2 linked regions of the Saccharibacillus brassicae genome follow. The protein of the gene in region 1 interacts with the protein of each later gene in a pairwise test. Links are inferred from orthologs where the notes say so. Each region holds a gene or a part of one and is shown on either strand. Other genes may lie near its edges.

What was found.
Region 2: the proteins of pheS (region 1) and brnQ interact in binary tests that used the Escherichia coli proteins (3 or more experiments, as listed by UniProt). The link is inferred for Saccharibacillus brassicae from one-to-one orthologs.

Annotation. Positions count from the first base shown.
Region 1 is NZ_CP041217.1:4,226,924-4,238,207, reverse strand. Bases 3,261-6,179 are described here. They hold pheS (phenylalanine--tRNA ligase subunit alpha), read right to left. Parts: upstream 5,269-6,179; coding sequence 4,252-5,268; downstream 3,261-4,251. Other genes in these bases: abc-f (ribosomal protection-like ABC-F family protein), read right to left, coding at 5,734-6,179; pheT (phenylalanine--tRNA ligase subunit beta), read right to left, coding at 3,261-4,204. In the rest of the region: cell division protein ZapA, read right to left, coding at 1-1,409; more of pheT, read right to left, coding at 1,775-3,260; more of abc-f, read right to left, coding at 6,180-7,641; FFV09_RS17555 (hypothetical protein), read right to left, coding at 8,071-8,280; FFV09_RS17550 (LacI family DNA-binding transcriptional regulator), read left to right, coding at 8,441-9,439; FFV09_RS17545 (glycoside hydrolase family 32 protein), read left to right, coding at 9,635-11,263; FFV09_RS17540 (carbohydrate kinase family protein), read left to right, coding at 11,260-11,284.
Region 2 is NZ_CP041217.1:2,864,894-2,876,133, reverse strand. The notes cover bases 3,176-6,050. They hold brnQ (branched-chain amino acid transport system II carrier protein), read right to left. Parts: upstream 5,382-6,050; coding sequence 3,969-5,381; downstream 3,176-3,968. Other genes in these bases: FFV09_RS12005 (GntR family transcriptional regulator), read right to left, coding at 5,562-6,050; FFV09_RS12015 (GNAT family N-acetyltransferase), read left to right, coding at 3,281-3,826. In the rest of the region: FFV09_RS12025 (MMPL family transporter), read right to left, coding at 1-2,441; FFV09_RS12020 (TetR/AcrR family transcriptional regulator), read right to left, coding at 2,485-3,096; more of FFV09_RS12005, read right to left, coding at 6,051-6,233; FFV09_RS12000 (hypothetical protein), read right to left, coding at 6,402-6,959; FFV09_RS11995 (AAA family ATPase), read right to left, coding at 6,943-8,325; FFV09_RS11990 (hypothetical protein), read left to right, coding at 8,500-10,545; FFV09_RS11985 (DEAD/DEAH box helicase), read left to right, coding at 10,542-11,240. UniProt on the Escherichia coli protein: Liv-II branched chain amino acid transport system, which transports leucine, valine and isoleucine. Also acts as a low-affinity threonine transporter.

The sequences.
Region 1 (11,284 bases):
TCGATCGCACGGTTCAGTTCGCCGCGGGAAGCTTCCGCTTCCTCAAGCAGCGATTCGAACGTGTCTTTCTCCGCCTGCCAGGACCTTTCGCGCTGCGTCCACGCTTCGAGTTCAGAGGCAAGCGCCGCGTTCTCCGAAGCGCGGGCCGCTTCGGCTTCCGCCAATTCGGCCGCGCGGCGCTCGAGCGCTTCGCGTTCCTGACGCTGAACGTCCGTCGCTTCGCGCAGCCGCTCGCGCTCTTCGCGCAGATCCTGTTCCGTCTGCCGCGCGTCCGCAATCTCCGCTTCCAGTTCGCCGCGGCGCGTCTGCTCCGCCGCTTCCCGTCCGCGCAGCTCTTCGAGCTGCCCGCGCGCTTCTTCGTACCGCTCGGACAGTTCTTGCTCGCGCATTCGCGTCTCGCCGAGTTCCGATTCCAGGCGCGCATGTTCTTCGCTCCAGATCGTCTCGCCGTCTTCCAGCTCGCCGACTCTCGTCTCCAGCTGCTGGCGGACTTCCGTCAGCGCGCGCAGGCCTGCTTCCAGTTCCCCGGCGCGCAGCGCAGCCGCCTCGCCTTCGCTCCGCAGCCGCGCTTCGGCTTCTTGCAGCGCGGACAGCTCCGCGCCAAGCGCAGCACTCTCCTCGGCCGCGCGTTCGCCGGCCGCTTGCAGCTCCGAGACGCGGGCTTCCAGCCCGGCGCTCAGCTCGTTCAGGCGGGACTCTTCTTCGCGCAGCAGGCCGAGTTCGAGTTCCAGTTCTTCGCGCTTCGACTCGCTCTCCGCCAGGCGGGCGCGCAGTTCTTCGAGTTCCTGTTCGAACGCTCCCGCCCGTTCGCGGCTGTGGGCCAGCGCTTCTTCGCCTTGGCGAAGTTCCAGACGGGCCGTTTCGAGCTCGCTGGACAGCCCTTCCTTGGCCGCGCGTTCCGCCGAGAGATCGCGGCCCGCTTTTTGCAGCGCGTCGCGCGACGCGCTGCCGCTTTTCTCCGCTTCGGCCAATTTGCTCTCGAGCTGCCGCTTCTGTCCGTTCAGCCGTTCCAGTTCGGCGTTCGCTTTGCGCAGTTCTTCGCGGCGAGCCGCAAGTTCCCGGTCCGCTTCCGCAAGCTTGGCGTTCTCGGCGCGCAGCGCTTCTTCGGCCGAAGCCTGCTCCGCCGTCCGTTCGCGCAGCTGCGCCGTCTCGGTCTCCAGGCGATCGGCGCGCGACAGAGACTCGTCAAGCCGCTCCTGCAAGTCCTGGTTCACGATGTTCGTCTCGGCCATATTGACCGCGGCGAGCACGGCAATCCGCACCGTATCGAGCCTCGGATGGCCGGCCGCGATCGCGCTCATGCGCTCGTCGACCAGGTGGGCGACACGCTTCACATACTCCTGGCTGCTGCCGAAAATTTTATAGGACGTTCCGTAAATCTCTACGCTGACTGTTTTTCGTTCAGCCATATCCGCCCGCTCCTCTCCGTGTTTTAAATTGTGTTGACGTCCAACATTTTCTTATATGGCGCGTCGGCAGCATGCCGCCGCGCAGGCGTTCAGTCGCCTATCGGTTGTGTAAGGTGGATGGATCGGGACGATCGCGGCGGCCGGCATACTCCGGGTGGAGACTGCCGATTCCGCTCGCCGGCGAAAGTCCGCCTATCGGGTTATGACGCCTTCGCCGCCCGAAAGTTGCTATAGGGCCGCGGCCGGGCCGCGTTTTTCGGTACCGACGGACAAAAACCGCATCCCTCTTCAGGACGCAGGTCCGCGGCGGACCGTATTCCTAGAAGAATTCGATGCGGTTTTGTCCTTCTCCTGCCGGAGACTGCTTACTTTCTCAATTCGGCCGCAAAAGTTTGTTCCAGCGCCGTCACAACGTTATGCTGGGCGGCCGCCACTTCTTCGTCCGTCAGCGTGCGTTCCCCGTGCTGGTATGTCAAAGCCAGGGCGACGCTTTTTTTGTCGGCAGCGACGCGGTCTCCCGTATAGACGTCGAACACGCGCACGTCCTGCAGCAGTTCGCCCGCCGAACCGCGGACGGCCGCGATCAGCGCAGAAGCTTCGACGTTCAGGTCGACCACGACGGCGATATCGCGCTGCGCGGACGGATAGCGCGGCAGATCGCGGTATTCGATCTCCGGCGCTGCTGCCGCGTACAGATCGTCAAGGCAAATCTCGGCCGCGTACGTATCGTCGAGATCGTAATCGCGCTGCAGCTGCGGATGCAGCTGGCCCAATACGCCGACGCGCTTATCCGGCGCGGACACCCGATAAAGCGACGCGGAACGGCCCGGATGGAATCCGTCCGGCGAGTCGGCGCGGAATTCGACCTGCAGGCCGAGTTCGCCGAGCACGCTCTCCACGGCGCCTTTGAGATCGAAGAAATCGACTTTGCGCGCCGCGGCGCCTACGGTCTCGTCCGTGCGGCTGCCGGCCATAAGCAGAGCCAGCATGGTCAGTTCGGTCGGCTGCTTCGTCGCTTTTTGCTCGCTGCCGTGGAACACGGTGCCGACTTCGAACAGCGACAGATCGGCGTTCTTGCGATTGCGGTTGTACTGCGCCGCTTCCAGCAGCAGCGGAACCAGCGTCGTGCGCAGCACGCTGCGGTCTTCGCTCATCGGCATCGCCAGCGGCACGGCATGGCTGCCGGCCGAGAAAGCGGTGAAGCGCTGCGTGTTCTCCGGGCGGGTGAACGAATACGTTACCGCTTCATGGAACCCGCCGTGGGTCAGCGTGCGGCGTACCGCGCGGCGCACCGATTGCGACTTCGTGTACGCGCCCGGCGTCGTCGGTCCTTCGATGACCGTCGACGGAATATTGTCGTAGCCGTGAATCCGCGCCACTTCTTCGATCAGGTCGACGTCGCGCGTAATATCGCCGCGGCGCGTCGGCACCTGCACGTCCAGCACGCCCTGCGCGCTGTCGGCGCATTTGAAGTTCAGGCGCGCGAAGATCGCTTTCACTTCCAGCATCGAAATGTCGGTGCCGAGGTACGCGTTCAGCTTCGGCAGCGACAGCGACAGCTTTTGCTCCGTCACCGCTCCGCTTTTGCTCTCCACGATGCCGTGCAGCACGGCTCCGCCCGCATGGCGCGACAGCAGCAGCGCCGCCCGGTCCAGCGCCGCGATGACGGCCGACGGATCGACTTCTTTTTCAAAACGCAGGCTCGCTTCCGAGCGCAGACCGAGCTTTCTCGACGTTTTGCGGACGGAGGAACCGGCGAAGCGCGCCGATTCCAGCGCGATATTGACCGTCGAAGCCGTCACTTCCGTCTCGGCTCCGCCCATAACGCCGGCGAGCGCCGCCGGACGGTCGCCGCCGGTAATAAGCAGCATCGACGGATCGAGCTTGCGCTCCTGCCCGTCGAGCGTCGTCAGCGTTTCGCCTTCGCGCGCCGAACGTACGCCGATCTCCGGCCCGAGCTTGTCCGCGTCGAACGCGTGCAGCGGCTGCCCGCATTCCAGCATAACGTAGTTCGTAATATCGACGACGTTGTTCGTCGGACGTATGCCCGCGGCCATCAGCCGGTTCTGCATCCACTGCGGCGAAGGGCCGATCTGAACGCCCGAAATGTAGCGGATCGCGTAATGCGGGCTCAGTTCGCCGTTCTCGACCGTAACGCTCACTTTGCCCGAAGCCGGGCCGCCCGTCTCGATCAGGTCGATCGCCGGCAGCTTCACTTCGCGGCCCAAAATGGCCGCCGTCTCGTAAGCCGCGCCGATCATGCTGAGGCAGTCGGAACGGTTCGGCGTGAGGTCGAATTCCAGCACCGCGTCGTCCAGGCCGAGCACCTGCGTGATCGGCAGGCCGATCTCGGTGCCTTCCGGCAGCACGAGGATGCCTTCCTGCTGGTCTTTCGGCAGCAGCTTGTCGTTCATGCCAAGCTCGCTGGCCGAGCAGATCATGCCCTGCGAAGCGACGCCGCGCAGCTTGGCGTTTTTGATTTTGAAGTTGCCCGGCAGAACCGCGCCCACGACCGCGACCGGCACTTTTTGGCCCGCATCGATATTTTTCGCGCCGCAGACGATTTGCAAGTCTTCGCCCGTTCCGGCGTCGACGGTGCAGACGTTCAGCTTGTCGGCGTCGGGATGTTTTTCCTTGTGCTTGACATAGCCTACGACTACGCCCTGCACCCCTTGATTGCGCTGCTCGATCTCGTCGATCTCGATACCGGAGCGCGTAATTTTCTCTGCCAATTGTTCAGGCGTCACGCCTTCGATGCTTACGTATTCGGATAACCACTGCGTCGATACTTTCACTGCCCGCTCACTTCCTTCTTTTCTAATATGGACCTGCGTTTACGCTTCTATTGACGGGCGAACTGGTTCAGGAACCGTTCGTCGTTATTGTAGAAATGACGGATGTCGTCGATGCCGTATTTGAGCATCGCGAGACGTTCGGCGCCCATGCCGAACGCAAATCCGCTGTACTGCTCCGGATCGTAACCGCTCATCTCCAGCACGCGCGGATGCACCATGCCGCAGCCGAGCACTTCGAGCCAGCCCGTGTTTTCCGCGCCTTTTTTCCGGTAACTGACGTCCACTTCCGCACTCGGTTCGGTGAACGGGAAAAAGCTCGGGCGCATGCGGATCTGCGTATCGCTGCCGAACAGCTCCTGCATAAGCCGCAGCAGCGTGCCTTTGAGGTCGCTCATACGGATGTTTTTGCCGATGACGAGCCCTTCGATCTGGTGGAACTGGAACGAATGGGTCGCGTCGTCGTCGTCGCGGCGGTACACTTTGCCCGGGCAGATGATCTTGACCGGCACTTCGCCGTCCATCTTCTGCATCGTGCGCACCTGAACCGGAGACGTGTGCGTACGCATCAGCAAATCTTCCGTTATATAGAAGGAATCCTGCATATCGCGCGCCGGATGGTCTTTGGGCAGGTTGAGCGCTTCGAAGTTGTGGTAGTCGGTCTCGACTTCCGGTCCTTCGGAGATCTGGTAGCCCATGCCGATGAAGATCTGTTCGATCTCTTCGATGATCCGGTTCAGCGGATGCGCCGCGCCGCGCGGCAGCTTGCGTCCCGGCAGCGTGACGTCGATCGTCTCGGACGCCAGGCGGCGCTCCGTTTCTTCGCGTTCGAACCGCTCGCTGTGCGCACTTACGGCCGCGTCGATCGCGTCGCGCACTTCGTTCGCCAGCTGCCCGATAACCGGACGTTCTTCGGCGGACAGTCCGCCCATGCCGCGCAGAATCTCGGTCAATTTGCCTTTTTTGCCCTGATATTTGACGCGCAGTTCGTCGAGCTGCTTCGCGTCCGCTACGCTGTGAAGTTCCTCAAGCGCTTCGGCTTTCAATTGTTCCAAACGTTCTCTCATCGTCCGCAGACTCCTTTCCCGCCAAGGGAAGTATTCGATCGTGATCTCTTTTGCCAAAAAAAGGCCCGAAAAACAAAAAGATCTTCCCGCCCCAAGGGACGAAAAGATCGCGTTACCACCCTAATTCAGAAGTTTTCCCGCCGGATACCGGCAATCGGGAAACTCGCGGCCGCAGCGGCCGACTTCTCTCGGAGACGAAGATAACGGGTCGTCGACCCGGCTGTCCTAGTGCGAAGCGCAGGGCGCCCGGTTCAGACAGCGGCTCCGGAGCGAACTTCGGCATCGGCGTTGTCGCGAAAATGCTCTCAATCCACGGCATTTTCTCCCTGTTCGGCGTCGGCGCTTACTCTTCTCCATCATCGCGGCAAAAGATATGTTTGAATTAAATGTTGTATGTTACACACCTATATTCTACTAAAAAGCTTCCGGCTGCGTCAATGCGAATTTCCGCCGCGGCGAAAACGGCTACGTTCTGTCCGCAAGATGCGACAGCGCCGCAAGCTTCTGCTTCACCTCGCGAATCTCGCTCATCGCTTCGTCCGAGAACGCCTCCGGCAGCGCGCCGCTCTCCGGTCTGCGCTTCTCGCTGTCCGCCCGGCTGTCCGCTTCGCCGCGCAGCAGCTGCGCAAGCTTCAGCTCCAGCATCAGGCGCCGCTCGTTGTCTTCGCGGCCGCCGGGATGACGCTCTGCCCGCTTCAGGTCTTCTTCCCGTTCGTCGAGACTGCCTTCGAACAGCGTGAAGCCGCCCTGCCCGTCCAGCTCCGCGATCCGGTTCGCCGCCCGGCGCACCAGCATCCGGTCGTGCGAGACGAGCAGCAGCGCGCCTTCGTAGCGCATAAGCGCCGACTCCATCACCTCGCGCGTCTCGATATCGAGATAATTGTTCGGCTCGTCGAGCACGAGCAGGTTCGACCCTCCGAAGTACAGCCGGATAAACGCCGCCCGGCACTTCTCGCCCATACTGAGCTCGCCGATCCGCTTGAATGCGTCTTCGCGCGGAAACAGAAAACATCCCAATAACGTACGGGCCTGCGTCTGCGTCATGTTCGGCAGTTCCAGCAGGCTGCCTAGCAGCGTCTGCCCGGTCGGCAGCCCTTCCAGCTCCTGCGAGAAATAGCCGATCTTGACGTTCGGATGCAGGGCGACGCGGCCGCTTGTCGGCTCAAGCCGGCCGGTAGCCAGGCGCAGCAGCGTCGTTTTCCCGCTTCCGTTCGGGCCGCGCACCGCCAGGCGGTCGCCGCGATTCAGCCGCAGATGGATCTGCCGCAAAATGTCCCGGCCTTCGTAAGCAAAGTCCACGTGCTCGAACCGCAGCAGCGTGCGCGCTTCGAAGCCTTCGTCTTCAAGTTTCATGTTCAGCTTGGGTGCCCGGCGCACGCTGCCTACGCTTTCGGCATCGAGCCGTTCCAGCTGCTTCTGCTTGGCATGATAGCGCGAAATGTTCTTTTTGGCTTTGGCTTTGTAATAGCTCTGCGTAATTTTGACTTCGTTTTGGTGCGACGCGGCGCTATGCGCCTGCAGGAACCACTGCTGGTAATTGCGGATCGACTCTTCGAGCGCTTTGCGCTGCTGCTCCTGCTTTTTGTGCAGCGCTTCGTGTTCGCGCAGTTCGCGTTCCTTGTGGCTCTGGTACTCGGTGTAGCCGCCGCGGTATTTCACGATGCCGTCCGGGTTCAGCTCGCAGACGGCGGTCGCCACCTCGTCGATAAACTGCCGGTCGTGCGAGACGAACAGCAGCGTACCCGCATAGCTGCGCAGCTGGTCTTCAAGCCAATGCAGGCTCTCTTCGTCCAGATGGTTGGTCGGCTCGTCGAGAATGAGCAGCTTGGGCGATTTGGCCAGCAGCGCGGCCAGGCGCACCCGCGTTTTCTGGCCGCCGCTGAGCGACGCATACGGCAGATTCCAACTTGGTTTGGGCATGCCGATCCGCTGCAGCTGCTTGTCCACTTCGTTTTCCCACTGGAATCCGCCTTCCGCTTCGTACGCTTCGAGCACGGGGCCATACGCTTCCAGCGCCTGCTGCGCCTGTTCGCCGGAGCCGCCCATGTGCTGCGCCAGGCGATCCAGCTTGCGCTTGAGCGCATGCAGGCGACCGTGCTCCAGATACGCCCGTTCGAGTGCTGTCGTATCGGCCGGCACGTCTTCGTGCTGCTTCATCATGCCCCATTCTTCGAGCGGCAGCAGCCGCTCCACACTGCCTTCCGTCGCCTGCTCCATGCCGGCGAGTATGCGCAGCAGCGTCGTCTTGCCGCAGCCGTTGCGTCCGAACAGCGCCAGCCGCTCGCCTTCCGTCACTTCCAGGTCCACTTTTTCGAACAGCGTCCGTCCGTTCCATTCTTTGGCCAATTGTTTGGCAATCATCCATGTACGCATAAAAAGTTCATCCTCTCCGAATTAAAAAAGTCCGCGTGACGGCAAACGCCGCTGCGGACTTGGAGAATCAAGAATTAATCGGAAACCTGCGCATGACCAGGGAAGTGAGGGGCGCCGTCGGCAAAATACCGGAAAATACCGGAAAACGGTACGCAAAAAGAGGCACACTCCCGATGGAAGACGCACGCATCCCTCTCTCACTCCTGCCGCAGCCGAACGTCTGAACGTCCGCCTGTCGTGATCCGCTGTTCGTTCGCAGTCAAATACACGGTGATGAGACCGTGCGCCGCGAACAAGCGAATATGCCGGGTTAGATAAGGACATGCGTTGTATACTTCATCGTATAGGGTGTACCTCTCGAATTCTACAGAATGTGGAACACCGCCAGTCTAACAAAACTTCGAAGCGGTGACAATCTTTTTTACCCGGTCAGCCGAAAATGAATCCCCATACCGCATGCAAGCCCTTGCCCGCGAGCAGCAGGACGCCGGCGATAAAAGCCAAATAAACGAGCAGGCCGATACCCGCGATCAGCGCGATACCGATCCGGACTCCGCCGACGATTCTTTTCTCGATTCGCTTGTGGATACGATTTGCGCTGCGGGCTTCCCTTTTCCCGTGCATGCGGTCTTCCATCATCGAACACTCCCCGTTTCTCCAATTGGGCGGCCGCCGAACCGCGGCAAAAACCCTTCTTTCTTTCTATCGGCATTTCGATCTCTTTTTGAGACCCCTCGGCGGCAAACAAAGTGTGAACGTGGTAAAATCGACATAGCGAAAGCGAGGGGAAAAAGCGGACATGACCAAAAACATCTCGGATATCGCGCAGATGGCGGGCGTCGCCAAAAGCACGGTCTCCCGTTACCTGAACGGCGGCTCCGTCAGCGCCAAAACGAAGCAGAAGCTCGAACGCATTACCCGGGAAGCCGGTTACGTGCCGAACACGTTCGCCCAGAGCCTCAAAGCCAAACGGACCCATCTGATCGGCACCATCGTGCCCCGGCTCGACTCGTTCGCGGCCGCGCAGACGATGACCGGCATCGACGAAGAACTGCGGACGGCGGGCGGACGGATGCTCGTCTATAACGCGGGGCAGGACCCGCAGCGGGAGATCGAAGCGATGCAGGACCTGGCCCGGCAAAAAGTGGCGGGCATCATCTTGATGCCGGCGCAGGTGACGGACGAGCATCTGCGGGCAGCCGAAGCGGCAGGCATTCCGGTGCTGCTCGTCGGCCAGGGCAGCAACCGGCTGCACAGTCTTGTGTACGACGATTACCGGGCCGGCCTGCTGATGGGACGCCATGTGCTCGGCATGGGGCATCGCCGCATCGCCTACCTCGGCGTGACCGAAGACGACGAAGCGGTCGGGCGGCGGCGCAAAGAAGGCTTCCGGGCCGCGGCGGCAGACTGCGCAGACTGCGACATTTCGTATTACGAGAGCAGCTTCGCCATCGGAGACGCGCGCCTCGCGGCCGAAACGATCCTCGACGAATGCGCGCCTTCGCTGATCGTCTGCGCTACCGACAATCTCGCGCTCGGCGTCGTCAAAACGGCGCATCTGCGGGGATTGTCGATCCCGTCGCAGCTGTCGGTTACCGGCTTCGGGGGTTACGAGGTCACGGCGATCATCAACCCGGAATTGACGACCGTCCGTTTCCCGTACTACGAAGCCGGCAAGCATGCGGCGCGCAGTATGCTGAAGCTGACCGCCGGGGAAGAAGTGGAACGCCTGACGGTGCTGGACGTCGAGCTGCTCGCCCGAGAAAGCGTTGACAATTTGAATAAGCCTTCGGTATAATGCAATCGGAACCGGTTCCAATCATGCGTTCGGGCAGCGTCCCGGCGCAGGAACGGACCGGTCTGCCGAGAGGCGAAAGTTTTTGCATCCTGTTTTGGAACCGGTTCCTTCTTTTGTTTTTCTTGTAGTGTCTCTTTTTTTAAAACAAAACGGAACCGGTTCCTAAAAAATAAACAAGGAGGAAGCCTTACTCTTATGCCTATGACGCGAGCACAGAAATACCGGCTGCTGCGCCAGGCGGAAGCCGGCGAACTGGAACGGCTGGCCGAACGGGCCGCAGACTGCGCCTGGCGGCAGACGTACCATATCCAGCCGCACGCCGGCCTGCTGAACGATCCGAACGGCTTCGCTTATTACAACGGCCAATACCATCTGTTCTACCAATGGTTTCCGCTCGGCACGGAGCACGGCATGAAATATTGGTATCATGTCGTCTCCTCCGACCTGGCCCGTTGGACCGACGCCGGGATCGGCCTGGAACCGGGCGGCCTCTACGATTCGCACGGCGCGTACTCCGGCAGCGCGATCGAAAAAGACGGCCGGCTGTACCTGATGTACACCGGCAATACGCGCGACGCGGACTGGGTCCGCCGGCCGTACCAATGCCTGGCCGTGATGGACGAAGACGGAACGATCGCCAAGACGGAACTTCCGGTCATTGCGGATGTTCCGGCCGGTTACACGGATCATTTCCGCGATCCCAAAGTGTGGCGCGAAGGCGACGCCTATCTGTGCGTCATCGGCGCGCAGCGCAGCGATCTGACCGGCGCCGCGGTGCTGTACCGCTCGCCGGACCTGCTGGACTGGAATTTTGCGGGCGAAATCCGGACTTCGCTGCCGAATTTCGGCTATATGTGGGAATGCCCGGATTATTTCGAGCTGGACGGCACCGGCGTGCTGCTGCTCTGCCCGCAGGGCGTGGAGCGGGACGGCGAACGCTTCCGCAACATTTACCCGTCGGGCTATCTGCTCGGCGAACCTCTGAATACGGCGGACGGCACGTTCCGGCATGGGGCGTTCGCGGAACTTGACCGCGGCTTCGACTTCTATGCGCCGCAGACGACGGCGGGACCGGACGGGCAGCGCCTGCTCGTCGGCTGGATGGGACTGCCGGATCTGGATTATCCGACCGACGGTCTCGGCTGGGCGCACTGCCTGACGCTGCCGAGGGAGCTGTCGCTGCGCGGCGGCCGGCTGATCCAGCGGCCGGCAGCCGGACTCCGGCTGCTGCGCGGCGAGGAGCGCTCTTTCTCCGCCGCCTGGGCCGACGGACGCCGCAGCTTCGATAGAATCGAAGGCCGCTCCTACGAGCTGCAGGTGCGTATAGCGCCTGCTGCGCAGCGGCCCGGCTCGGCCGACGGCGGAGCCGAAGATGGCGAATCTTCCGCCAACCGATCAACCGATCGCGAACTTCCCGGCAGCGGAAGCGGCCGGTTCGGCGTCGAATTCCGCACCGGCGTCGAAGAACGCACGATATTGACGTACGACGCGGGAAGCCGCACGGTCACGCTTGACCGGTCACGCTCCGGCGTACCGCTCGGCATCGACTACGGAACGACGCGCAGCTGTACGCTGGACGCCGCCGGCAGGCAGGACGTCGAATTCCGCTTGTTCGTCGATACGTCGTCCGTCGAAATCTTCGTGAACGACGGCGAAGAAGTGTTCACCGCCCGCCTCTTCCCCGATTCCGCCAGCACCGGTATCGCGTTCTTCGCGGACGGAGGCGGCGCGGCCTTCGAAGGGTCGTACTGGCCGTACGGCGAAGGCGCGATTCCGCGCGGGCTGCCGGCCGGCCTGGCCGACTACGGGCAGGTGAGACCATGAGCCGGCTGTACGCGATCGGCG
Region 2 (11,240 bases), 1.4 Mb from region 1 along the record:
TCTTCGAGCAGCTTGTCGCCTTCGACGTCAAGGTTCGGCAGGATGCGGTCGAGCCATTTCGGCAGCGCCCACGCTTTGTCGCCGAACAGCGACATGACGGCCGGAACGAGCGTCATGCGGATCACGAACGCGTCGATCAGGATGCCGACGGCCAGTGCGAAGCCGATCTGCTTGATCATGATGTCGTGCGTGAAGATGAAGCCGGCGAACACGGCGACCATGATGACGGCGGCCGCCACGACGACGCGGCTCGCCTGGCCGTAGCCGTGGATGACACTGTCGCTGCCCCGGCGGCCGTGTACGTAGGACTCGCGCATGGACGAGACGAGGAACACCTGATAGTCCATCGCCAGGCCGTACAGAATGCCGGTCACCATGATCGGCATGAAGCTCAGGATCGGACCTGCCGTATCGAACGCGAACAGGTCGTGCGCCCAGCCCCATTGGAACACGGCAGTCGTGATGCCGAACGTCGCCAGGATGCTGAGCAGGAAGCCGACCGTCGCCTTGATCGGCACGACGATCGAACGGAACACGAGCAGCAGAATGATCAGCGACAAGACGACGATGATGCCGACGTAGATCGGGAACACTTCGGCGAGCTTCGCCGACATGTCGATATTGACCGCCGTCACGCCGGTTACGCCGAGCGTGATGCCGTTATCGGTCGCAAGCGCCGACTCGTCGTCGCGCAGCGTCGTCACGAGGTCGCGCGTCTCGGCGTCGTTCGGTCCGGTCTTCGGAATGACGCTCAGCAGCGCCAGCTTGCCGTTCTCGCTGATGCCGAGCGGCGAGACGACCGACACGTTGTCGACCTGCCCGATGCCCTGCGTCAGCGCGCCGAGCGTCTGCGGCGTCACGTCTGCGCCGTTCGCCGATTCTGCGACGATCAGCAGCGTGCCGTTGAAGCCTTCGCCGAAGCTCTCGGAGATGGCGTCATAGCTCTGGCGCTTGGCCGTATCGAGATCGGCCGAAGCCGCGGACGGAATCGCCAGATCCATTTTGAGAGCCGGAATCGCCGCCACGCCGAGCACGGCGACGATCAGCAGAATGACCGGCCAGCGGAATTTGATAACGCCGTGAATCCAGCGCGCTTTCTCCTGCTTGTCGGCGCGGGAAGCCCGCAGGGCGGCATTTTTCTCGCGCGCTTTGCGCGAGCAGATCCGCTCGCCGATCAGGCCGAGCAGCGCCGGCAGCAGCGTGAGCGCGATCAGGACGTTCAGCAGCACCGTCACCGAAGCGACGAGCGCCATCGTGCTGAGGAAGCCGATGCCGATAACGAGCAAACCGCACAGCGCGATAATGACCGTCAGGCCCGCGAAGAAGACGGCACTGCCCGCGGTACCGACCGAACGGCTGGCCGCTTCCTTGGCGCTAAGCCCCTGGTCGAAAATAAGGCGGCGCTGGCGGTTGATGATGAACAGCGCGTAGTCGATGCCGACCGCGAGGCCGACCATCAGCGCCAGCACCGGCGTAATGGAGCTCATGCTGAGGAACGAGGAGAACGCGTACGCGCCTCCGACTCCGATGCCGACGCCGAACAGCGCGACGATCAGCGGCAGGCCGGCGGCGATGACGGAACCGAGCGTCATGATCAGCACGATCGCCGCCACGACGAGGCCGTAAATCTCGTTGGTGCCGACCGGAATGTCGAGCGGCAGCAGCGATTCGCTCGGCAGCGCTTCGACGCCGGTCTCGCTGGCGACGGCTTCGACCGTGTCGATCACCGATTCCTTCACTTCGTCGGACACGGCGGACTGCTGCACCGTGAACTGGAACTGGAACAGCGCCGCGCTGCCGTCGTTTGCGATCGTCACGCCGATGACCGGCATGCCGTCCACGACGAGCGGCGTGTACGGCGGCCGTTCGGCGCCGGGCTGAGCGGCGCCTGCGCCCTGCTGGGCGGCGGCATCGCTGCCGGCGGCGCCTTCGGCTGCTCCGGCTTCGCCGGCTTGAGCGGCACCCGCGCCCTGCTGGGCGTCGGCGTTATCCCCGGCAGCCCCGCCGGGGGTCTGGCCCGCCGCGGAAGCCGCGTCGCCGGCGCCGGCCGGCGCGCCTTCCGTGCTCTGCGCGGCCTGGGCCTGCGCCTGGGCCATCGCCTGCGCGGCCAATTCGGGCGCGTTCAGAATCTGGTCGAGGCCGTAGACTTCGTCGACCGCTTCCCGGATCGCCGCCAACCGTTCCGGCGTATTCAGGCTCTCGCCTTCGGGCGCGACGAACACGACGCTGCCCTGCCCGCCGGAAGCTTCCGGCTGCACTTCGGCCAACTGGTCGAGCACTTTTTGCGACTCCGTGCCTTCCAGCTTCATCTCCGAGCTCACGCTCACGCCGTTAAGGCCCAGCATCGCGATCACGATCGCCAGAACGACGACCCATCCCCCGATAAACAACCAGGGCTTGCTGTAGGCGGACTTGCCGATTTTATACAAAAACTTGGACACTAGGGCTCGCTCCTTCTATTCGCGCATCGGACAAGTCCGATCGTCAGAATCCGTTTTTCAAATAATCGAACGTGGTGCGCAAAAACTCGTCAAACGTCGCTTCTCCCGGCTCGCCGGCCTGTTCTTCTCCGGGAATGCGCACATTTTCCCCTTCGAGGATCGACAGCACCGCCCCGAACACCGCTCCGGCCAAAATATGCGTGTAGCCCGGCGGATAATGTCCGGCGTAATTGCGGTCCAGTTCTTCCTGCGCCGCTTTTTGCAGCCGCTGCAGGACGATCAAGACGTACGGCTCAAGCGTGGGGTATTCGCGGGCCATCCGCAGCAGCTGCCGCAGATTGCGCAGCAGTTCGGCCGTGAACTGCATCCGCGACCACTGCTCAAGCGCTTCGAGCGGAGCCATGCCGGCCGGGACTTCGACTTCCCGCAGCACGTCGCTTCGGCCGCTGCTCAGCGAGAGCACCGCCATCGCCACCGCTTCTTCCTTGCACGAAAAATGGTTGGCGAACGTGCGCCGGGAATACCGCGCGCGCTGCACCGCGTCTTCGATCGTGAAGCCGTCCAGCCCTTTCTCGATCGCCAAGGCATACGAAGTCCGGGCCAGCACATGCCATGTTTCTTCTTTTTTCATATCGCGCAGGCTTTGTTTGGTCATGCAAATCCTCCTTTCTTCGCCGCAAGCTTTTCAGGTTTTTGCAGAAATGCTTCAAAACAAGCATATCATTTCATTGCCCAATGTGCAAAGTTACCCAATCGGAACCGGATTTCTCTTTTTCCGCGCGCCCCGGTATACTCGGTTTCAAGGAAGACTTACCCTGAGAGAAAGAAGGAGACTGCCCATGCAGCGGATCGAGACGGAGCGATTGATTTTACGCAACTTTGCCGGAAAAGACGCCGCCTTTTTGCTGGAATACGCGGCGAACCCGCAGGCCACCTGCTTTTTGGACGAGCGACTGCCCGACTTCGAAGCGGCCGCCCTCAAAGTGCTGGAGAAAAGCCGGGACGACGCGCAGATCGCGGTGTGCCTCAAAGAAAACGATCGTCTGATCGGCGAATTGTTCGCCATGAAGGAAGAGCCGGATACTTATTCCGTCGGCTGGAACTTCAACCCGCGCTACGAAGGCCAGGGCTACGCCGGCGAGAGCACGCGCGCGCTGCTGAACCATCTGTTCACGCAGATGAATGCCCGGAGGCTGTACGCTTACGTCGAAGACGACAACCGCAGGTCGCAGCAGCTGTGCGAACGGCTGGGCATGCGCCAGGAAGGGCTGTTCCTGGAGTTCGTCTCGTTCACTTCGAACGCGGACGGAACGCCCAGGTACGAGAACACCTTCCAATATGCGCTGCTGAAAAAAGAATGGCTGCTCGCGCAGCAAAACGGCTGAACGCCGGGCGCCGCTGCACACGTCAAAAAACCGGGTATCCGACTGCGGTCGGTCCCGGTTTTTGGCATGCTGTTTTCGATCTGCTTTTTCGTCTGCTTTTCTGTCTGCTTTTCTGTCTGAACACGCTCCGTACGCGGCGCGATCAGCGGCCGTGCGACGTGCCTTTGCCGTCCCGAACGGAAGGCGTGGGCTTGGCGGAAGGTTCGGATGGGGTCTCCCGCGCGGTCAGTCCCTGCGGCCGGCCGGTGAATCTGGCGACGAGGGCGCCGCCGATTCCGCCGACCAACGCGGGCAGCAGCCAACCGAGGCCGAGCGCGTGAAACGGAAGGATTTCGCCGAACAGCCGCTCGACCGCGCCGATCTCGAAGCCGGCCGCTTTGAGTCCGTCGAACAGGCTCACGAGAAACGTCAGCAGCATCGTGCCCTGGTACACTTCGTTCCGCCCTTTGAAGAGCGGGTGCAGGAACGTCAGCAGCACCAGCGCGATCACGAGCGGATACAGCATCATGAGCACGGGCACGGACACTTTGATCAACCCGTTGAGGCCGATGTTGGCGACGAGCGCGCTGAACGCGGCCAGCGCTACGGCAATCTTTTTATAGGAAAGCTTCGGATACAGCCCGTGGAAAAACGACGCGCAGGACGTGATCAGCCCGACGCTCGTCGTCATGCAGGCCACCGTGATCATCAGTCCCAGCAAAATGGACCCGTACGCGCCGAAATAATGCGACGAGACGGCGGCGAGAATATCGGCTCCGTTGCCGAGCACGCCAAGCTTGCCGACGCTCGAAGCGCCCATATAGGCCAGCGACGTATAGATGAACGCCAGCAGCACGCCCGCGATCAGAATCGCTTTGGCGCAGGCGCCCATAAGCGAGCGGCGTCCGGTGACGCCGCGGTCTTTGAGCGCGTTGACGATGATGATGCCGAAGATGGTCGCCGCGAGCGCATCCAGCGTCAGATACCCTTCCTGGAAGCCTTTGAAAAACGCGTGCGACGCATAGCTCGGGTCCGGCGTCCCAAAGTTCGCGATCGGATAGAGAAGCGCCGCCGCGACCAGCACGCCGATAAAGGTCAGCTTCATCGGCGTCAGCACCCGGCCCACGATGTCGATGATCCGGGTCGGATTCAGCGACAGCAGGCAGGCGACGCCGAAGAACAGCACCGTGAAGACCGCAAGCGCCAGATGATGCGAATCGGCGGCCGGCAGCAGCGGCTTCACGCCGATCTCGAACGAGACGCTGCCGGTGCGCGGCATGGCGAAGAACGGGCCGATCGCCAGATACAGCACGACGGTGAAGATCAGTCCGAACGTCGGATTCACGCGGCTCGACAGCCCCCGCAGATCGCGCTCGCCCGAGAAGACGAAAGCGGCGACGGCAATCAGCGGCAGGCCGACCCCGGTGACGAGAAAGCCCGCGTTGGCGGACCAGACGTTCTCGCCGGCCATCTGGCCGAGCATCGGCGGGAAAATCAGGTTGCCCGCTCCGAAGAACAGGGCGAACAGCATGGAACCGAGAATGATAACCAAAGACAAAGGCGCTTTGCGCGACATAATAAAAAATCCTCCAACCGTGCAGCCCCGCGCGTCGAATCCGGTTCGCGGCAGCCTTCCGCTGCGGAAAGCGCCAAACCGGTCCATTCATCGGGCGAGGCTGCCCGCTTAATTAGTGAAAACGTTCGTGTTCGTGCAGGCGGCGAAGACGCGAAGAACACGCTTAACGGAAAAACGATCTTAACGTTCGTTCTCCCGCAGCGCTTCGTCGTACGCGTCGATCGCGCGCAGCCAGTTGCCCCGCACGAGGCGATTGACTTCGGCCGGGTCGCCCTGCTCGAAAGCCTGCAAAATGTCTTCGTGTTCGTCGACCGACTTGAGGCTCAAAATGATCGAATTATGGAAAAAGAGTCTGCGAATATGGGCCTGAAAAGTCGAAATCGTGTTGGCGATATACGGATTGTCCACCAAATCGACGACGAAGCCGTGGAACTCCTCGTCCAGTTTCAGCGCGTAGTGGGAGTCTCCTCGCCCGAGCGCTTCGCCGAATTCGGCGTTGATCTCGCGCAGCGACTCGATCTCGCGCGCCGTGACTTGGGGCAGCGCAAGCTCGGCGGCGAGCGCCTGAAGCACCGCAAGCGGCGGCAAAATCTTGGCGACGTCCCCGCCGTCCACCGCCGTCACCTGCGTGGATACGCCGGGATTCATCTCGACCAGCCCTTCGACGCTGAGCAGCTGCAGCGCTTCGCGCACCGGCGTCCGGCTGACGCCGAGCGCGGCGGCCAGCTCGCTGTCGTTCAGCTTCTCGCCCGGCTTGAGCGTGCCGTCGATAATCCATTCCTGAAGCTGCCGGAAAGCGCGCTGCTTGGCGGTCAGGGGATTGGGCATGGAAAACCCTGCTGGAATCGGCATGACTTCCTCCTTCATTGTTAACATGTCGTGACAAGATTTTCTCATTATAGCTTTTGGGGCTGCGTCATGCAATATATTGCATACGGTTACATGGGAATTATTTTGCAAACAAAAACCGCTCCGGCTGCATGCCCGGCATGCGCATGTCTCCGAAACGGCCTATGACAATCAAATAAAATAACGCAACTCGTATTTGTCCTTGCAGTCGACGAAAGCGACAGGCAGCCCTTTTTCGTTCACGTAAGAAGCTTTCCGGCTTTTATGATCCGCCTTTTTCTGGACGTTTTTACGCGGATCTCTGCTGAAAATAATGTATTTGGTCTCCAGGCTCCTCGTATCGACTCCCGGATAATGCATATCGACGAGTCCCAGCAAATAATCCGCAAACAGTTTGCCCGCCCGAAGCTGCTTGACGCCTTCTTTGGCGTTTCCGGACTTCAATTCGATGACCAACAGATATAACCGGTCGTCGCACTTGCAGAACACGATCGCATCATTTTTCATTTTGACGTTGGACACGTCTTGAAGAAACGGAAACGGCTCCAAACCCCGATTGTCCAGCGACAAGGCGCATACCTGCCCGGCTCCCAAAATCGTCACCTGCCTGCAGCGGGTCTGACGGGTCGCCGTGTCCGGACTGGTCTCGAGTATCGTCAATGAAGACGAAGGATCAAGCTTGTAACGAGGATGAACGACCTCGTTCAGGACCTCAATCAGATTCCGCATGCTCTTCATTCTCCATAAGTGCATAGTAAATTTCATCATTGGAATCATTGTACTGGTTGATTACTTCGTTGAACGTCTCGGCGATGACGCCTTCGCGTTCGTTGACTTCCATTTCCGCTATGGTATGATCCGCAAACATATACGCTCCGACATTTTGCGGCTCAAGAATCTGTTTCGCGGTGTATCCGAACTTTTGCATAATATGTTCTTTGTTCTCGAAGTCGTTGGAGAGCATGATCAGATTGTTGAATTCTTTGACAATATAATCGCTGTGAGTGGACAAAATGACACGCAGTCCGCGATTCGTCGCCTCCGCCAAAATCCGCGCCAGCTTGCGTTGATTGTCGGGATGAAGATTGAGTTCGGGTTCGTCGATGATCAGGGTCGCGCCGGGGACAGCCATATGGTTGAAATAAAAGACGAGTCCGAACAGCGTTTTGGCTGTCGAAGACGAAGTATGCAGGCCGATTTTGAAATTGTCATTGGCTGCTTCCGCCGAATCCGATACATACTGAATGCCTGTGTCGTCAAGTACGTAGCTGCCTTTCAGGACAGTTTCCTGAATTTTCAAAGCCAAATCCGAGAAAGAGCTTTTTTGTCTTGCATAAAACGATAAACGGTTCAAAAAAGTAAGGTAATCCGAGATCGGTTTGGCGTACATACTGATTTCTTTCTTCAGGTCGAAAACCAGGGAATCATGGCGAACTTCGGATGTTACTTTGCGCAGCAGTTCGTTACGGGAAGCATTCAACTCTTTATAAAATAAATTCAACCCCGCCCGTTCGGCCGGAAGCAGAAAAGCATCGCTGTATAAGTCCTTGAATATTAGTGTGTTAAAAAAATGTCTGATTCCAAAATTTAATACGTAAGAGAAAGTAACATCGTCCAAATCTTCAGTTCCCTTTTCTAACTTGACTTCCGCCATAAAACTTTTGGCCGGCTTGGTGATCTGACCTGCCGGTTGTCCGTTAAGACCCCATTGATGTTCAAACTTTTCATCGAAGACCTCTTTTTTGATGTGTTCGACGTTTTGGCGTAAAGTTATTCTGGAATCGGTAAACCCATCTGGTTCCGCATTCAATAGGTCCGGCAAAGAGCGCGTGAGCTCCTCAGACCAAGCCTCTTTTACCTCGTTGTGTTGATTTAACGCATTTTCAAGATCCACTTCCGCAATCCCGCTGCTTTTTAATGCTTTTTCGTCTAAAAAATTGATACCGGTTTGGAACTTTTTATCAAAAACATTGTACAAAACATAACTCGCATAGGTTTTCCCCGCATTATTTTCTCCGCAAAACAGCATTAAGTTATGAAGCGAAACGCTGCCGCGGTTGATCGGACCTACCTTTTCAAACTCAACTGATAACACCAAATTCCGCCTCCCTTATCGGGTTTTTCGCGCAAAGACTCGTTACTCTCCATTATATCGGTCTCTCTTCGAAAAAACAGCTTGGGAAATCGTATCGGGGTACAGACGTTCGCCGTCCCATGCTATAATAGGCGGACGACAAAAACAGAGTACTTTACGGGAGACGATTGAGGCATGGATGCGAACACGACGTTCACCGACGAACAATGGAACAGACTCGTTCAGGGCGTTGCGGAAGCTTTCGACGACCTGACGTTAAAAAGAGGATTTCAATACGAACGCATGGGCAGCGTTCAGCAGCTGGCCGTGTCCGAAGAACGGCGGCTGGAAGCCGAAGTCAAAGAAGGCGACGGCGTCTGCCGGGTCGACGTGGCGCTCGATTTCGCCGGCGGCGGAAGCTGCGACTGCAAAGACCGCAAGCCGTGCCGGCACCAGGCGGCCGCGCTGATGAAGCTGGCCCGCCTGCGCGGCCGGCCGGTCTCGGCGCTGGCCAACGCCAGCGCTTCGGCGGCGAAAGCGAAGCGCGAAGCGGACGCGGCGGCCGGAAATCCGGCGGCGGATCGCGCCGACGGAGGCGAAGCGGCTCCGGCGGCGAGTACGGACCCGACGGGCAGCGGCCGGGCCGGACAGACGGGCACGGCGGCGATCGAGCCGCCGGGCAGCCGGGCCGAAGCAGGCCGCGACAACGCGGCTGCGGACGGTCGGCAGGCTCGAACGGCAGCGCCGCGCAGCGATAGCTCCGACGCGGAGCGCGCCGATCAAACGGCGGCGGCTCGGCCGGACTTTCTGTCCGACGACCCGTCCGTCGGCTCGGCCGGCGACTTCGCAGGCGGCGCGCCGGGGAAAAAGCCGGGCGTCGAAGAAGCCGCGCTGCTCGCCGCTTCCGGCATTTCGACCTGGAACCGTCGCTTCGAAGAAGCGGCTTCTTCGCTGAACGGCCGCACGCGCAACCCGAAATTCGCGGAACTGACGCTCCAGCTCGCCTTCGCGGACATGCCGCCGTTCAAGCCGGGCATCGAAGCGTTATACCGGCTGAACGCGCATCTGTTCGTGCTGCGGACGCTGAGCGCGCCGACCGGTGCCGGGCTGTCCTCGTCCGGCTACTTTGCGCATCTGGCCGTGTCCGACACGGCATCCGGCATGGCCGGCCTGCTGGCCGCTCCTCTTCCAGACCGGGACGACCCGCAGGTGCGTGAGCGGCTCGGCGAGACGCTGCATGCCGTGCGCCGGCAGATGCTGACCGAAGGCCGCGAATCGGAGCTGTTCTCGACCGGCTATTACGGGCTGCTGAACGGCTGGGCCGCGCCGGAAGCGGGCTTTGCCGCTCGGGCAGGCGCCCAAGCGGGCAGCGGACACGCCGAAACGGCGGTGGAAATGCCCGATCTGTTCGCGCTGGATCACGCCGTCCCTGCGGACGACCCGGCTGCTTCGCTCGATCCGGTCGATCCGGAGCAGCTGCGGAAGCTGGCGGAAGAACGGCGCGATTTTTACGAATCCGAACTGCAGTATTTGATGGACGAAGAGCGGGAGCTCGGGCGGGCGCTGAACCGTCAGGCCTGGCTGGGCGCGAACGCCTGGAGCCGGTTCTGCCTCGGTCAGGATGACCAAGCGAGAGCGCTGCTTGGCGAAGCCGCGGACAAGCCGTATTTTTCGCCCAAAAAACTGCCCGACTTCCTCTCTCCGCTCGCCCGCGCGGGCGAATGGGATCGGCTGACCGATTGGCTGGAGACCTTCGGCCCGCTGCTGGAGCGCGCACGCGCCAACCTGACGGATTACGGACAACTGTGGGACCGGGCGATCGCGCATCGGCCGGACGCCGAAGCTCGCATGTGGACGACGCTGCAGGGCATGCTGCCGCACGCGTCTTCGCTGTACGAAGCCAAGCTGCTGGAACGAAGCAACTGGGACGGCTGGATGGACTATCAGCTGTCGACCGGGGCGGAGCCGTCGAGCTTCAAAGTGGCCGACTTCGCTCCGATCGAGAAAAACGCGCCGCATCTGCTGCTGCCGTTCTACCATCAGGCCGCCGAGCGGCTGGTCGAGCAGCGCAGCCGGGACGGCTACAAGGGCGCGGTCCGCCTGCTCAAACGGCTGGAGAAATTGTATCGGAAAATGAAGCGCGAAGATCGCTGGGAAGCGTTCATGGAATCGTTTAACGCCCGCTACGGGCGGCTGCGCGCGCTTCAGGAAGAATTGAAGAAAGGAAAATTGATGCTATGAACGCAGTCATGGAGACCGTTACCGTACATGCGGTACTGAGCGAATACGGCGACGCCCTGCTCTACGGAACGAAGCCGACTTACGGCGCCGTGCCGGGGTTGTATTTCAAGCAGCTGCTGTTTGCGCGGCATGAAGAATCGTTCTACGGCACCGAACTCGAGATCCAGACCAGCGGCGAGATGGATCTGGTGCTGCTGCCGGCGGAAATGGTGCTGTCGTTCTTCGCGGACCGGCCGCTGCTGAAGCATGTCGACTGGTCGTTCGAAGGCGACGCGGAGCTGCTGGCGCAAAGCGCGCCGGCGCTTGCCGCAAGCATCGCGAAACGGGCTTACAAGCCGGACTTCGGAGCGTACCGTTCGGGCAAATTGCAGTGGAAATGGGATCGGCATGCGCTCAAGGAGCGCGGGATCGCCGCGGTGCTTGCCGCGCTCGACCGGGGCAAGATTCGCGCCGCGGGCGCCGAAGCGGGAGAACGCGAAGTCCGCAAAACGCAGAGCAACGAAGAAGCTTACGAGGAAGCGATGTTCGGCGGACGCGGCGAGGAAGAAGCCGAAGCCGAGGAATCGTTTATGGCGGGGCTGCGCGCCGCCTATTCGGCGGCCGTGTTCCAGCGCCGCTACGGTTCGGAGCAGGCGGCGCTCGATCTGCGCCGCGAGCATCCGAAGCTGTTCGACCGCGGCGCTTCGGCGGCGGGG